DNA from 4 places in the Pseudoalteromonas sp. P1-30 genome. Region 4 is predicted to be linked to each of the others. Evidence: predicted binding sites of a transcription regulator. Region 4 holds the regulator's gene; each other region holds the start of a gene.
The links. The regulator sigma-54, encoded in region 4, starts transcription at its own class of promoters, with help from an activator protein. The targets are predictions, from matches to a motif close to GTTGGCACGNNNNTNGNNT.

Region 1 (3,213 bases), on a different contig from region 4:
GGTGTAACGCCGTGGGGTAGTTGGCTAACCTGCGAAGAAACCGTTATGGATAAAAGCGATGGCTTGTCTCAATCTCACGGTTACATTTTTGAGGTACCAGCCAGCGCCAAAGGCCTAATTAAGCCAGAGCCATTATATGATATGGGCCGGTTTAATCATGAAGCCGCCGCAATAGACCCACAAACCGGTATTGTTTATTTAACTGAAGATAGAGGCGATAGTTTGTTTTATCGGTTTATTCCTCATCATCGCGATAAGTTAAATAAAGGCGGCATATTGCAAGCTATGGTAATTAAAAACCAGCCTCAGTTTGATAGCCGAAATTGGGATTCACCGGCCATGCCATTACACAGCGACCTTTTAGTTGAATGGATAACGCTCACAGACCCTAAAAGCCCAAATGATGACCTACGTAAGCAAGGTTATAAAAAAGGTGCAGCCTTATTTGCAAGAGGAGAGGGAATACATTGGGGTAAAAATGAGCTTTATTTTTGCTGTACTAATGGGGGCAAAAAGCAGTTAGGTCAGGTAATGAAGTACACACCTTCAAAAAACGAAGGCACTGAGTTAGAGCAAAATGAGCCTGGTAAAATACAACTATTTGTAGAAAGTACAAACGAGTCGTTATACAACTTTGGTGATAATTTAACGGTAGCACCTAACGGGCATTTAATTGTATGTGAGGATCAATACACAGACACGGTGAATAACCATTTACGCGGGGTAACACCCAAAGGAGAGGTGTATAACTTTGCTAAATTGCATGCGCAAACAGAGCTTGCTGGGGCGTGTTTTTCACCAGACGGACAAACCTTGTTTGTAAACGTATACATGCCAACTAAAACGTTGGCTATTACTGGTCCTTGGGATAGTTTTAAGCTTTAAAGTGGTAAAAATACAAACGCTTAGCATGCCTATACTAGGCGTTTGTATTTTAACAATCCTTGTAGGTTTACCAAATCCGTTAGCAAGCTTTAATCATCCTTGGTGCATTTACTACATCCTTTATGTAATAAGCAACGGGTCCTTGTAGTTTGCACTTCATCCTGTACCTACTTATGTAACGTATCCTTGTATCTTTATTAGTCCTTTAACTCTTATTAACATTCCTTGTATGGCAAAGTGGGTAATAAATTAATGATTTAGTTTACCTGCAGACGATTCAATGTGTGCTCGTACAAACCATTGAAACTGCTCTAAGTCACCTAGCTGGCTGGTGATCATATCCTCTGATACTGGGTCTAAGTCAGACAGCGTGCCAATGGCTTTGCGGTGGTCGGCGTTTACGCCACTGTATACTTTGTCTAATGCACCTAAATGCTCTACTACAAAGGCTTTACCTAATGAGTATTCTTCCCATGTGCGGCGATCTACAATTGACTTAGGTGTACCTTGTGGCGTACCGCCTAATGTAGCAATACGCTCTGCGATGGTGTCGGTCATTTCGCGAATAGCATCAACTTGTGGATCTAACATTTCATGCACACCAATAAAGCTTGGGCCTACTACATTCCAGTGAATATGCTTTAAAGTAAGTTGTAAGTCTAAAAGCGCTACGAGTCGGTTATCGAGTGTTTCAATTGTTTTTTTTGCTGATTCGTTATCCATACCTGGGGCTGTAAATTCAATTGGGTGTTGTGAGTTACTCATAATGTCTCCCGTTGTGTAATTTGTTGTATGTAGCCATTGCTACCATTTAACTTGCAATACATGAAGCAAAGCCTATGCCTACCAAGTTTATTTATTTAAGTTTTTGATATTTAATGTTTTATTTTTAATTGGGTACGTAGGGTTAAAAAAGGAGAGACGTAGAATATGAATTTTATGCACTTATTTTTGTAAATTGTGCACAGTAGTAAAAAACTGTGGCTGTTTATTGAAAGAGTTGAAATTTGTTTATGCTCAATAAGGCATAGTTAGTGTAATACAGCTACCTAATGTGCTTAACCTTGCAATTCACGCCGTTATTAAATTGCCTTTAAAAGCCCATCTTAATATTGCACGCGCTACAACCTCTAAATAAAACCCAGTAAATAAGCTATGCAAGGGTATACAAAATATAAAGGTGCTTATTTATTACCTGCTTAATGATTAATTCAGGTGTTTTATAAAGGGCTAACGCTGCTCTTTTAAAGCCGCGCTACTGGGCTTTACTACTTAGATTTTAAAAATCAGCCTTTGTACTTATTTAATCTCTTTAGTTGGTGAATGCTCACTGATATACTCCCGCCGCATTTTAATTGGGGGTTATGTAAATAAATCATGAATTTTTTAAAAACACTGTTTACAACATCTATACTGCTTTTGTCTCACTCAGCACTAGCAGAAAATTGGAGCGTCACACAGCTTCACACAAATTTTGGCGATGCCTTAAATCCCTTCACCGGGGAGTCGTCATTTACACGCACCTACACCATAGAGCATGCCTCAGAGCATGACTTAGGTGATAACTACTTTTTTATCGACTTTTTAAACGACAGCCTTAGTGATGGTTTTCAAGATACGGGTATTTATGGCGAGTGGTACACAACACTTAGCTTATCAAAAGCCTTTGATACCTCTGTGCGTTACGGTGCAATAAAAGACACAGGTTTAGTGTTTGGTATAAACGCCGGTGAAGAGGGGTTAATGAAATACACCCCAGGCATCAAGCTCAGCTGGGATGCCCCAGGCTTTGATTTTTTAACAACCACTTTTGCAGGTTACATTGATGCCAACGGCGGCGTGCATAAAGATCAGCTAGCCAAGCAAGACAACAGCATTTTTATAGACCTTGCATGGGGTGCACCTTTTGCACTAGCTAGCCAAGCATTTTATTTTACCGGCCACGTAGAATATATTTCTGGACGTGATGACGAACTAGGCAATAAAGTTAATGAGTGGTTGCTTGCTCAACCCGCTGTGCATTGGGATGTAGGGCAAAACTTTAATTTAAACCCGCAGCAGTTAATGGTAGGGGTAGAGTGGCGCTATTGGTACAACAAGTTAGGGACTAATAAAATAGAAAACCAGCCCTTTTTACATGCTATTTGGGTATTTTAAGCACAGCTTGCTTTGCTAGGTTAATAAAAAAATAGCGCCTTTTGGCGCTATTTTTAGTCAGTGTGGTTGGAATTTTAAGTGGTTGGTTGTTACTCGTAACCACGAGGTTTTTTGGTTTTAATAACTGCAATATAAGCATGCCAACTGGCGTAACTAAGCAAAGGCATAATT
Region 2 (3,213 bases), on a different contig from region 4:
TCGCACGCCTTCGCGTACAACCATCAACGAGCCGCGTCGTCAGCAAACTTACAAAGCTGCTAACAATAACCAAAAGCAAACTATAAAGCTTAATACCCCTAAACATGTATTTGCATTACAAGTTGCCTCGGTTGATTCTAAGCAGGATGTAGCCAAGGCCTGGCAAGAACTAAATACCAAAGCAGCGCCACTATTTAGAGATAAAATATTAACCAACGTAGAAACCGCAAAAATAAATGATAAAACCTTTTATCGCTTAAAGCTTGGCTCCTATAAAAACCTTAAAAATGCCAAAGCCGACTGTGAAGTATTTAAAATGTATAAGCTCGACTGCATTGTAAGTAACTACACCGATAAGCCAATTAAACTTTAATAGTGATACCAACCCGCAATAATAAATAATCATTTTATGGGCCTAATCGTGTTGCGTTCTGCGTTAATAAATCTCGTTTAGAACAACTAAATAGCAATTTTTTTTGCCTAGCTATCAATACGTTTTACTATCCTCATAATAGATTACTTAATTAAGTTAATTGGTATAAAAGCGCAATAGGCCGTAGCACGCGTGACTTGCTAAGCGTTGATTGGCTGTTAAAATAGCGTCCACTCTTACCCAAATTAACCACATACTTATGCTGCACTACAAGGATTTTTTAGCCACATTAGTTTTAGGCTTTGCATTAGCAAACAGTGCTCACGCACTCGCAACGGCCCAAAAGCAGGCGGTGCTCATTAAAAAAGATGATTTAGCCGTATTAAAAGAGTCAGCGCAGCAGTGGCAACAAACCAAGCCTCAACTAGAAAGACTGTTAAAGCTAGAAAGTGAATTACAGCGCACAGTAGATAAATTAAAACAACTTAACGCGCAGCCAAAACCACAGCAAACTAACCACTTAGCTGTTGTAAATACAAATGCGCTGTTTGCTGTGCAAGTGGGGGCATATAAAAATAAAGCGGTACTTGAAGCGGCTATAAAGCAATTTCAATCGGCCTCAAATAAGCTTGAAGTAAATACCGAGCAAGTACTGATTGACCAGCACACCTTTTATAGATTAAAGCTTGGTGCGTTTAAAACAAAAGAAGCAGCAAAGGATGCATGTAAGTTATTAATAAACAATAATACTTGCTTTGTAACCTACTACGTCAAAACGCCTCAAAGTTAATTAACCTGAACTCTGGTTAAGAGCCTTACTAGCATATTGAACTATCTTGATACTTAAATTTATTATCTCTGGCTAGAGATAGGTTTATTATCCAGAGTTTAGGTTAATTAGGCATAATAATTGCTTTATCCTCGGTATGTTTTGAAGAGGACGGCAACTATGCGCCTTTTACTGCCTTTAGTATTGTTAAATTTAACTGCTTGCAACTTGGTTCCGCCCCCAGAGCCGAGTGTGCCTACTGACGCGCCAAAAGCAGCAATGGCACCCTATACCGTTAACGAGTATGTAGCAAATCTAACCTCGCAGCTTAACCATGTAAATGGCGCTTTAAATGCCAATGCTCGCATTGGTGTGAGTAGCTTTTTTTATGCGGATGCTTTAGATACTAAGCTAGTAGCAGGGCAGGCCTCGGGTTTGAGCTTACAAATTCAAGAAAGCTTATTAACGCAATTTACCCAGCTTGGCTATCATACCGTTGAGTACCGCCTTGGCAATAACCTTATATTAGCGCAAAACGCAGACAGCATATTAAGCCGCGACTTAAGTAAATTACGCAATCGCCAAAATATTGACTTAGTCATCACCGGCACTGTAACGCGCCAACAGCATGCTTATATAGTTAATGCACGACTCGTTAATATTGAAAACAAGCAAGTACTGTCGGCAGGCAGCACAGAGATCCCTATAAATGTAATGTGGGGAAATGAAAAAATTCAGCAGCGTGACGGCTCTTTGTACCGCAGCGAATATTAATTAGGAGCACACCATGAGAAACCTATTAATTACCCTATGTTTGCCATTAGGCTTTGGCTGTTCGCAAATGTTAAATTCGCTACATTCAGAGCCGGAGAAAGTTGAGCAAGATAATGCAGCCCAGCTTGTTTCAGAGCAACGTGCGGTAAAAGCACCTGCACCAAATGAAGCGTTATTTCAGTCTAATTTAAACAAGCAAAGTAACTACACCAAAAGTGCCCCTGCAAAACGCAAAAATATAAACCATTATGTGCGCGGTATAATGCAAGACATGGTCGAAAACCTGCAATACGTAAACGACAAAACGCCACTTGCCGTTTCTAGCTTTGTATTTTTAGATGATGACTACAGCGATGGAAGCCTGTTAGGTAACCAAATAGCCGAAAGCTTTATGCACGAGCTGCATAGTTTTGGAGTACCGGTTATCGATTTTAAAACCACCGATTATATGCGAGTAACCCCCGCAGGCGACTTTGTATTTAGCCGCGACTACCTAGAGCTAAACCAAGATCAAAACTTTAATTACGTATTAGCAGGAACTCTTGTGAGCCACCAAGGTGGCGTACTGGTAAATGCACGAATAGTGGGCATTAAAAGTAAAGCGGTAGTGGGCAGTGCGCAAGGGTTTATCCCTCAATCAGTGGTTGATGCGCTAAACAGTAGCTATCGCACCGACGGAATTATGCTTAAACAAGCCAGCGAGTGAGGTTAACCATGTTTTACAAACTATCTGCTATAGCGGGGCTAACGGCAACGTTAGTATTAACTGGCTGTTCAATAACGCAAAATAATGAGCATAACGAAAGCATAAACACACGCTCAGACTACACCGTGGTAACGCAAAGTAGCCAACCAACGCCAGTGTATGCCAACCAATCTGTGCAGCAGCAAAGTGAGTACGACACAGCAAGGCAGTTTACACCGCTTAAACACCACAAAACGCTGGCAAACTATGTAGAGCAAATGGCGCTGGATTTAGTCGATACGCTTGAAGCCGATAACAACAGCATCAACATAGCGGTTACCACCATTGTAGATTTAGACGCATCGCTTAATAAAAGTAATCAGTTGGGTAATCAACTAGCAGAGACGTTTATTCATCAGCTGCAAAAATTTGGCTACGGCGTGGTAGATTTTAAAACCATGGACAACATTGATGTATCAAACAGAGGCGACTTCGTGTTATCGCGCGATATAGAAAAGCTAAGCGAAAGCAGCATGGCTAACTATGTATTAGCAGGTACGTTAATTTACCGCCCAAATGGCGTAGCAGTAAACACCCGCGTTATAAATGTTC
Region 3 (3,213 bases), on a different contig from region 4:
CAATTAATTCAGCACTGGTTTTGCCCATAACCTCTTCAAACATTTTATTACAGCCGGCAAACACGCCGTTGTTATCTCGGTAATAAAATAAATCGGGGGAAGAGTCGACAATAGAGCGAAGGAGCATGCCTTGCTGAGCAAGTTCTTGTTGTGTTTTTTTACGCTCTGCTATTTCGCGGCGAAGCTCTTCAATGGCGCGATGCTTGGCATGAAAGGCCATTTTTCGCTCATCTATTTCAATGTTGAGGCGGTTGATATTATCTTTTAATGTTTGATTTAACAGCTTTTCTTGTTTTGTGGCGCTGTCTAAATAAGCGTATGAGGCATCTAATTGTCTAATCGAGTTGAGTAAAATACTGATCATAAAGGGAGATACAACCGCAGTAAAAAATACCACAGCTAAAATATCAACTAAATTAACCTCACCCAGTGCCACATAATAAAACATACTCGACAATATAAGCGACACGCCTAATAAAAGCGCGTAGCACATTGCCGCGGTTTTTAACTCGCCAAAGCGAGTTATTAAACTAGAAAGTACTCGAGCCCAAGGGCTCAAAGAAGAATCGGTCATAGGTCAGTGTATCTCGTTACTAGGCATAAATAAAAAGTGCCTATTAATAGTCAAACGCATTTTGCAGCAGATTTTAGCATTTTTCTATTAGCTATATTCATGTTGTGCGACAAAAACAGAAAATTTTCATGTTTACTTTTGCCTACTTGTTAAACTCATCATTTCAGCAATAAATTATTTAGTGTAAAATGCTGCGCTTTATTATGACCAATAACGAGTAGCGCACATGCAAACCAACATGCCCGATATAGCTGATACGGCTCCCGCCTTACAAACAGGTAAGTTAGACTGGGTTGGTATGGGCGAAATAGAACTGCCATTTATTTTTGAATCGAAAGATTTAGCACCCGTTACCGTTAACGCAAAAGCGCGTGCCTTTGTTAATTTGCATAAAGAAGGCGCTAAAGGCATTCATATGTCGCGTTTATTTTTAGCGCTTGATTTACTCTCAACAGAGCAACAAGTTAACCCACAAACTTTAGCTCAAGCACTCGATACCTTTATCACCAGCCACGAAGGATTAAGTGACAAAGCCCAAATAGAGTTTAAATTTGAGTTACCGCTGCGGCGTAAATCGTTATTAAGCGGTAAAGCAGGTTGGAAAAGCTACCCAATTACCCTAACCAGCACTATTGAAAATAGCGTAATTAGCTACGAGCTAAGCATTGATGTTACTTATTCATCAACCTGTCCATGCTCTGCAGCACTTGCTCGTCAACTTATTCAAAATGCTTTTAGCGAAAAGTTTAACCAAGAAACACTTAATCAAAAAGACGTTTTAGCATGGCTAGGTACAACGCAGGGTATTGTGGCAACGCCTCACTCACAGCGTTCAATTGCAAACGTTAAAGTAAAGCTAGACAACACAATTAGTGAATTTGACGTTGTAAATTTAATTGATACATTAGAAGCTGAGCTAAAAACCCCCGTACAAGCGGCAGTAAAACGTGAAGATGAGCAAGAATTTGCCCGCCTTAACGGTCAAAATTTAATGTTTTGTGAAGACGCTGCACGTAAAATTAAAGCGGTTCTTGAAAACGATAACTTTAGTGATTACTGGCTGCAAATTAATCATTACGAATCACTCCATGCGCATGATGCAGTCGCTATTGCCGTTAAAGGAATTGAGGGCGGTTACAAAGCCTAGCAGCCCTGCTGCATTAATAATAAATACATACGGTAATTAGCCATAACAACCAATTTTTAGGCACGTAAATTGCTTTACTTGAGCAGTGTCAATTTGTTGTTATGGAGTTACCGTATGGAATTCGCTTTATTATCAATTTTAGTATTAGTGGTTGGGGCCTCTGTGGTTGCGTCAAAATTTAGTGATGATGGCGGCAATCCCTATCCTTTTACCCGCAAACAAACCGTGTTTACACAGGTTGAGGGTGCATTTTTAAATCTTTTAGAGCGTGCGGTAGGCGATCAATACAAAATTGTGAGCCGCGTCAAACTCATCGATGTAATCGACTGCAAGCAAGGCCTCTCAGCTAAATCAAAACGTGCAGCTTTAGCTAAAGCTAAAAATAAGCAACTCGATTTTGTGCTGGTAGATAAAGAAAAAATGACGATAGTGGCTGCGGTTGATTTGGTTAACAACGCCAATAAAGATGGCCACAAAGCGCAGCGCGACTGGTTTGTAAACGGCGCTTTAGAATCCGCTGGCATTCCACATATTCGTATGAAAGTAAAATCAGGCTACCGCCCTTCTGAGGTGCGCGATGCAATTATGTTTAAATTAGGCAAACCTGCAGCGGTGCAATCGGCTCGTCCAACACGTAATCGTGTAAGTAAACCTGCGGTATTGTCACCTTCTCAGGCTAAAGCCCAAACCACTGCGTTAGCCGAAATTTAAAATAGAATTAAATACTCTCCTAAAAGTATTTAAAGCGAGCCGTAAAACAGCTCGCTTTTTTGTTTTTTATTGCTAACTTCACGTATAATCTACGTATTCAAACTCAGGAATCAAACACTATGAATGTTGGTATTATTGGCGCAATGGAGCCAGAAGTTAAAATTTTACGTGAAGCAATGCAAAATCCACAAGTGCTAACTAAAGCAGGGTTTACCTTTTACACAGGCGAATTAGCGGGTAATACAGTAACACTTGTGCAATCGGGTATTGGTAAAGTGGCATCAACGATTGCAACCACGTTATTAATTGATAACTTCAATCCTGACTGTGTTATTAACACAGGTTCTGCCGGTGGCTTTGATCCCTCTTTAAGTGTTGGCGATGTTGTTATCTCTTCAGAAGTACGCCATCACGATGTAGATGTAACCGCTTTTGGCTACGAAATCGGCCAAGTTCCACAAATGCCAGCAGGCTTTGCCGCACACCCAAAACTAGTTGAAGCTGCCGAGCAAACCATTGCGCAAATTAGCGAAGTAAAAACCTTAGTAGGCTTAATTTGTACGGGTGATTCATTTATGTGTGATCCAGTGCGAATTGATAAAGCACGCAGCGACTTTCCTACAATGCTTGCAGTAGAAATGGAAGGCGCATCTATTGCACAAACGTGTTTTGCGCTTAATACGCCATTTGTGGTTATTCGCTCTATGTCTGACATTGCCGGTAAAGAGTCGCCGCAATCGTTTGAAGAATACTTAGAGACTGCATCAATCAACTCATCAAA
Region 4 (3,213 bases):
GCATTGGCTATTTGCCGCAAGAGTCATCAATATTTAGAAAGCTGACAGTTTATCAAAACCTAATGGCGATTTTAGAAACGCGTAAAGAGCTCAATAAAGCCGCGCGAGAAGAAACGCTTAACAACTTACTTGATGAATTTAGTATTCAGCATATTCGCGATAGCCAAGGTATGGCGCTTTCTGGTGGTGAACGCCGCCGTGTAGAAATTGCCAGAGCACTGGCAGCGAACCCTAAATTTATTTTATTGGATGAGCCTTTTGCTGGTGTTGATCCGATTTCAGTGTTAGATATAAAGAAAATAATAGAACATCTTAAAAACCGTGGCATTGGCGTATTAATTACCGATCACAATGTAAGAGAAACCCTTGATGTTTGTGAAAAAGCCTACATTGTTTCTCATGGGGAGCTAATTGCATCTGGCACCCCAGAACACGTATTAAATGACAAAACTGTACGCGATGTTTATTTAGGCGAGCAATTTAGGCTGTAACATTTAAGCCACACCTACAAGCATCTGCTAATATTAATTATAACAACATAAAAGGATTGTTAGAGATACATGAGGCAATCATTACAGCTGCGCATGGGCCAGCAACTTACAATGACTCCACAATTGCAACAAGCGATTCGCTTGCTGCAGCTCAGTACATTGGATCTCCAGCAAGAAATACAAGAAGCACTTGATAGCAACCCGCTATTAGAAGTAGAAGAGCAAGATTACACGGAAGAGTCGGCTGGAAAAAATGAACAAAAAGCAGATACGGATGATGTAACCGTAAGCGCATCGGCTGACGATACAACCAGCGAGTACGAGCAAGACAGTGGCGAAGCTTTAAATAAAGACACCGTTAGCGATGATATGGCAATGGATGTAACTTGGGATGAGTACATGAGCGCAGCCCCTGCTGCATCCTCAGGCCCAATGCCAGAAGATGAGTCTATTTATCAAGGTGCCTCTACTGAAACGCTACATGAGTATTTAATGTGGCAGCTTCAGCTTACTCCTTTTAGCCCAACAGACGAAGCCATTGCTATTGCCATTGTAGAAGCTGTAGATGACTCGGGTATTTTAACGCTAAGTTGTGAAGAAATTTTAGAAAGCTTTAACCAAGAAAACGATGACGAAGTTGAAGTTGAACTTGATGAAATAGAAGCCGTTTTAAAGCGTATTCAGTTATTTGACCCTGTAGGTATAGCCGCTCGCAGTTTACAAGAGTGCTTGTGTATTCAGCTAAACCAGTTTGATAAAGACACCCCTTTTATAGAACAAACTAAAATGATCTTAACCGATCACATTGATCTATTAGCGGCACGCGACTATCGTACATTAATGAAAAAGACTAAGCTTAAAGAAGACGAGCTTAAAGAGGTCATGACCCTAATACATACCCTCAACCCAAAACCTGCAGATACAATAGTAAGGGAAGAGTCGGAGTATGTAATACCAGATGTATCGGTTAAAAAAATAAAAGGCCGCTGGGTGGTAGAGCTAAACCCAGATAGCATGCCAAAAATACGCGTAAATAGTCAGTACGCGGCTATGTCACGTACCGTAAAATCAAGTGGTGATAGCCAGTTTATTCGCTCTCACTTACAAGAAGCTAAATGGTTTATAAAAAGCCTTGAAAGCAGAAACGACACGCTGCTTAAGGTAACAAACTGTATTGTAAAACAGCAACAGGCATTTTTTGAACATGGCCCAGAAGCCATGAAGCCAATGGTTTTAAACGATGTTGCTGAAATGGTAGAAATGCATGAATCGACAATTTCGCGTGTTACTACGCAAAAATATATGCATACGCCACGTGGTATTTTTGAGCTTAAGTATTTTTTCTCAAGCCACGTAAGCACTGAAAACGGCGGCGAGTGTTCATCAACCGCAATACGTGCCCTAATTAAAAAGCTAATTGCCGCGGAAAACTCAGCTAAACCATTGAGTGATAGTAAAATTGCGGATATATTGGCAGAGCAAGGAATTAAAGTAGCTAGACGCACAATAGCAAAATACCGTGAATCGCTAGCTATTCCACCGTCAAATCAGAGAAAGAGTTTGATATAAGACGTAAAAAACAAAGAGGAAATGCTTATGCAACTAAACCTAACTGGTCGTCACGTAGAAGTAACTGATTCACTTAGAGACTATGTAAATAATAAATTTGCAAAGCTAGAAAGGCACTCAGATCATATTAGCAATGTGCATGTCATTCTCGATGTAGAAAAACTCAACCAAAAAGCAGAAGCGACTATTCATGTAAGTGGCGCAGATTTATTTGCCTCAACAGAGCACCAAGATATGTATGCCGCTATAGACTCGTTGATTGACAAGCTCGATCGTCAAGTCATAAAACATAAAGAGAAGCTTGCTAGACACTAATATTATGAAATTAAGTACATTAGTATGCCAGGACTGCAGCAAAGCTGCGGTCCTTTTTAGTAGTAAAAAAAGAATTTTAGAGTTTATCAGTGAGCTTGCTCATGAAAAGCTCCCCTACTTACCACAACAAGATATTCTTAATGCGCTGGCAAGCAGAGAAAAGCTAGGCAGTACTGGCATTGGCCGGGGGATCGCCATTCCTCATGGCAGAATGGGTGGCGTAGAAGAGCCGCTGGCTTTAGTACTTGTTAGCGACACGCCTGTTAACTTTGACGCTATTGATAACTGCCCTGTTGATATTTTTGTTGCACTCATCGTACCAGATGGCGATAACCAACAGCACCTAAAGACTCTGGCAACCATAGCTGATAAACTGAGCAACAAAGAATTTTGTAAACAGCTGCGCAGTGCTAAAACCGATGCAGAGCTGTACCAAGTAATTGTTGATCAATCGTAGTAAATACTAAGGGCTATAAATGGAGTTAATTATCATAAGCGGCCGTTCTGGTTCAGGTAAGTCGGTTGCTTTACGCGTGGTTGAAGATTTAGGCTATTATTGCGTAGATAATATTCCGGTCAACTTACTGCCCTCTTTAGTGCGAAGTGTTTCAGATAACTATGACAAAATAGCCGTTAGTATAGATGTTCGTAATATCCCCAAAGAACAAGATGAATTTAACGATATTCTCGAGTACCTTCCTGACTTTGCTAAACCCACACTGTTTTATTTAGATAGTGATGATCAAACACTGATCAAACGTTTTTCAGAAACACGCAGATTACACCCTTTATCCATCGATTCACTGCCGCTTGATTTAGCAATAAAAAAAGAAAAAGA

Region 1: dps (DNA starvation/stationary phase protection protein Dps) is a predicted target of sigma-54. The motif match lies at 1,714-1,732, and genes of this name have one in related genera.
Region 2: AN395_RS08225 (FlgO family outer membrane protein) is a predicted target of sigma-54. The motif match lies at 1,271-1,289, and genes of this name have one in related genera.
Region 3: AN395_RS18105 (DUF2726 domain-containing protein) is a predicted target of sigma-54. The motif match lies at 1,778-1,796, and genes of this name have one in related genera.

The regions. Positions count from the first base shown of each region.
Region 1 covers NZ_LKBC01000003.1:265,167-268,379, reverse strand. Annotated here, with positions in the region: gene AN395_RS09395 (alkaline phosphatase PhoX) at 1-885, shown strand, start outside; gene dps (DNA starvation/stationary phase protection protein Dps) at 1,135-1,650, opposite strand; gene AN395_RS09385 (nucleoside-binding protein) at 2,263-3,042, shown strand; gene AN395_RS09380 (DUF2189 domain-containing protein) at 3,132-3,213, opposite strand, start outside.
Region 2 covers NZ_LKBC01000003.1:1,881-5,093, reverse strand. Annotated here, with positions in the region: gene AN395_RS08235 (SPOR domain-containing protein) at 1-373, shown strand, start outside; gene AN395_RS08230 (SPOR domain-containing protein) at 633-1,163, shown strand; gene AN395_RS08225 (FlgO family outer membrane protein) at 1,323-1,916, shown strand; gene AN395_RS08220 (FlgO family outer membrane protein) at 1,930-2,622, shown strand; gene AN395_RS08215 (FlgO family outer membrane protein) at 2,631-3,213, shown strand, end outside.
Region 3 covers NZ_LKBC01000019.1:24,891-28,103, forward strand. Annotated here, with positions in the region: gene arcB (aerobic respiration two-component sensor histidine kinase ArcB) at 1-574, opposite strand, end outside; gene folE2 (GTP cyclohydrolase FolE2) at 801-1,721, shown strand; gene AN395_RS18105 (DUF2726 domain-containing protein) at 1,836-2,432, shown strand; gene mtnN (5'-methylthioadenosine/S-adenosylhomocysteine nucleosidase) at 2,552-3,213, shown strand, end outside.
Region 4 covers NZ_LKBC01000002.1:375,563-378,775, reverse strand. Annotated here, with positions in the region: gene lptB (LPS export ABC transporter ATP-binding protein) at 1-491, shown strand, start outside; gene AN395_RS05185 (RNA polymerase factor sigma-54) at 561-2,060, shown strand; gene hpf (ribosome hibernation promoting factor) at 2,088-2,375, shown strand; gene AN395_RS05175 (PTS sugar transporter subunit IIA) at 2,380-2,832, shown strand; gene rapZ (RNase adapter RapZ) at 2,852-3,213, shown strand, end outside.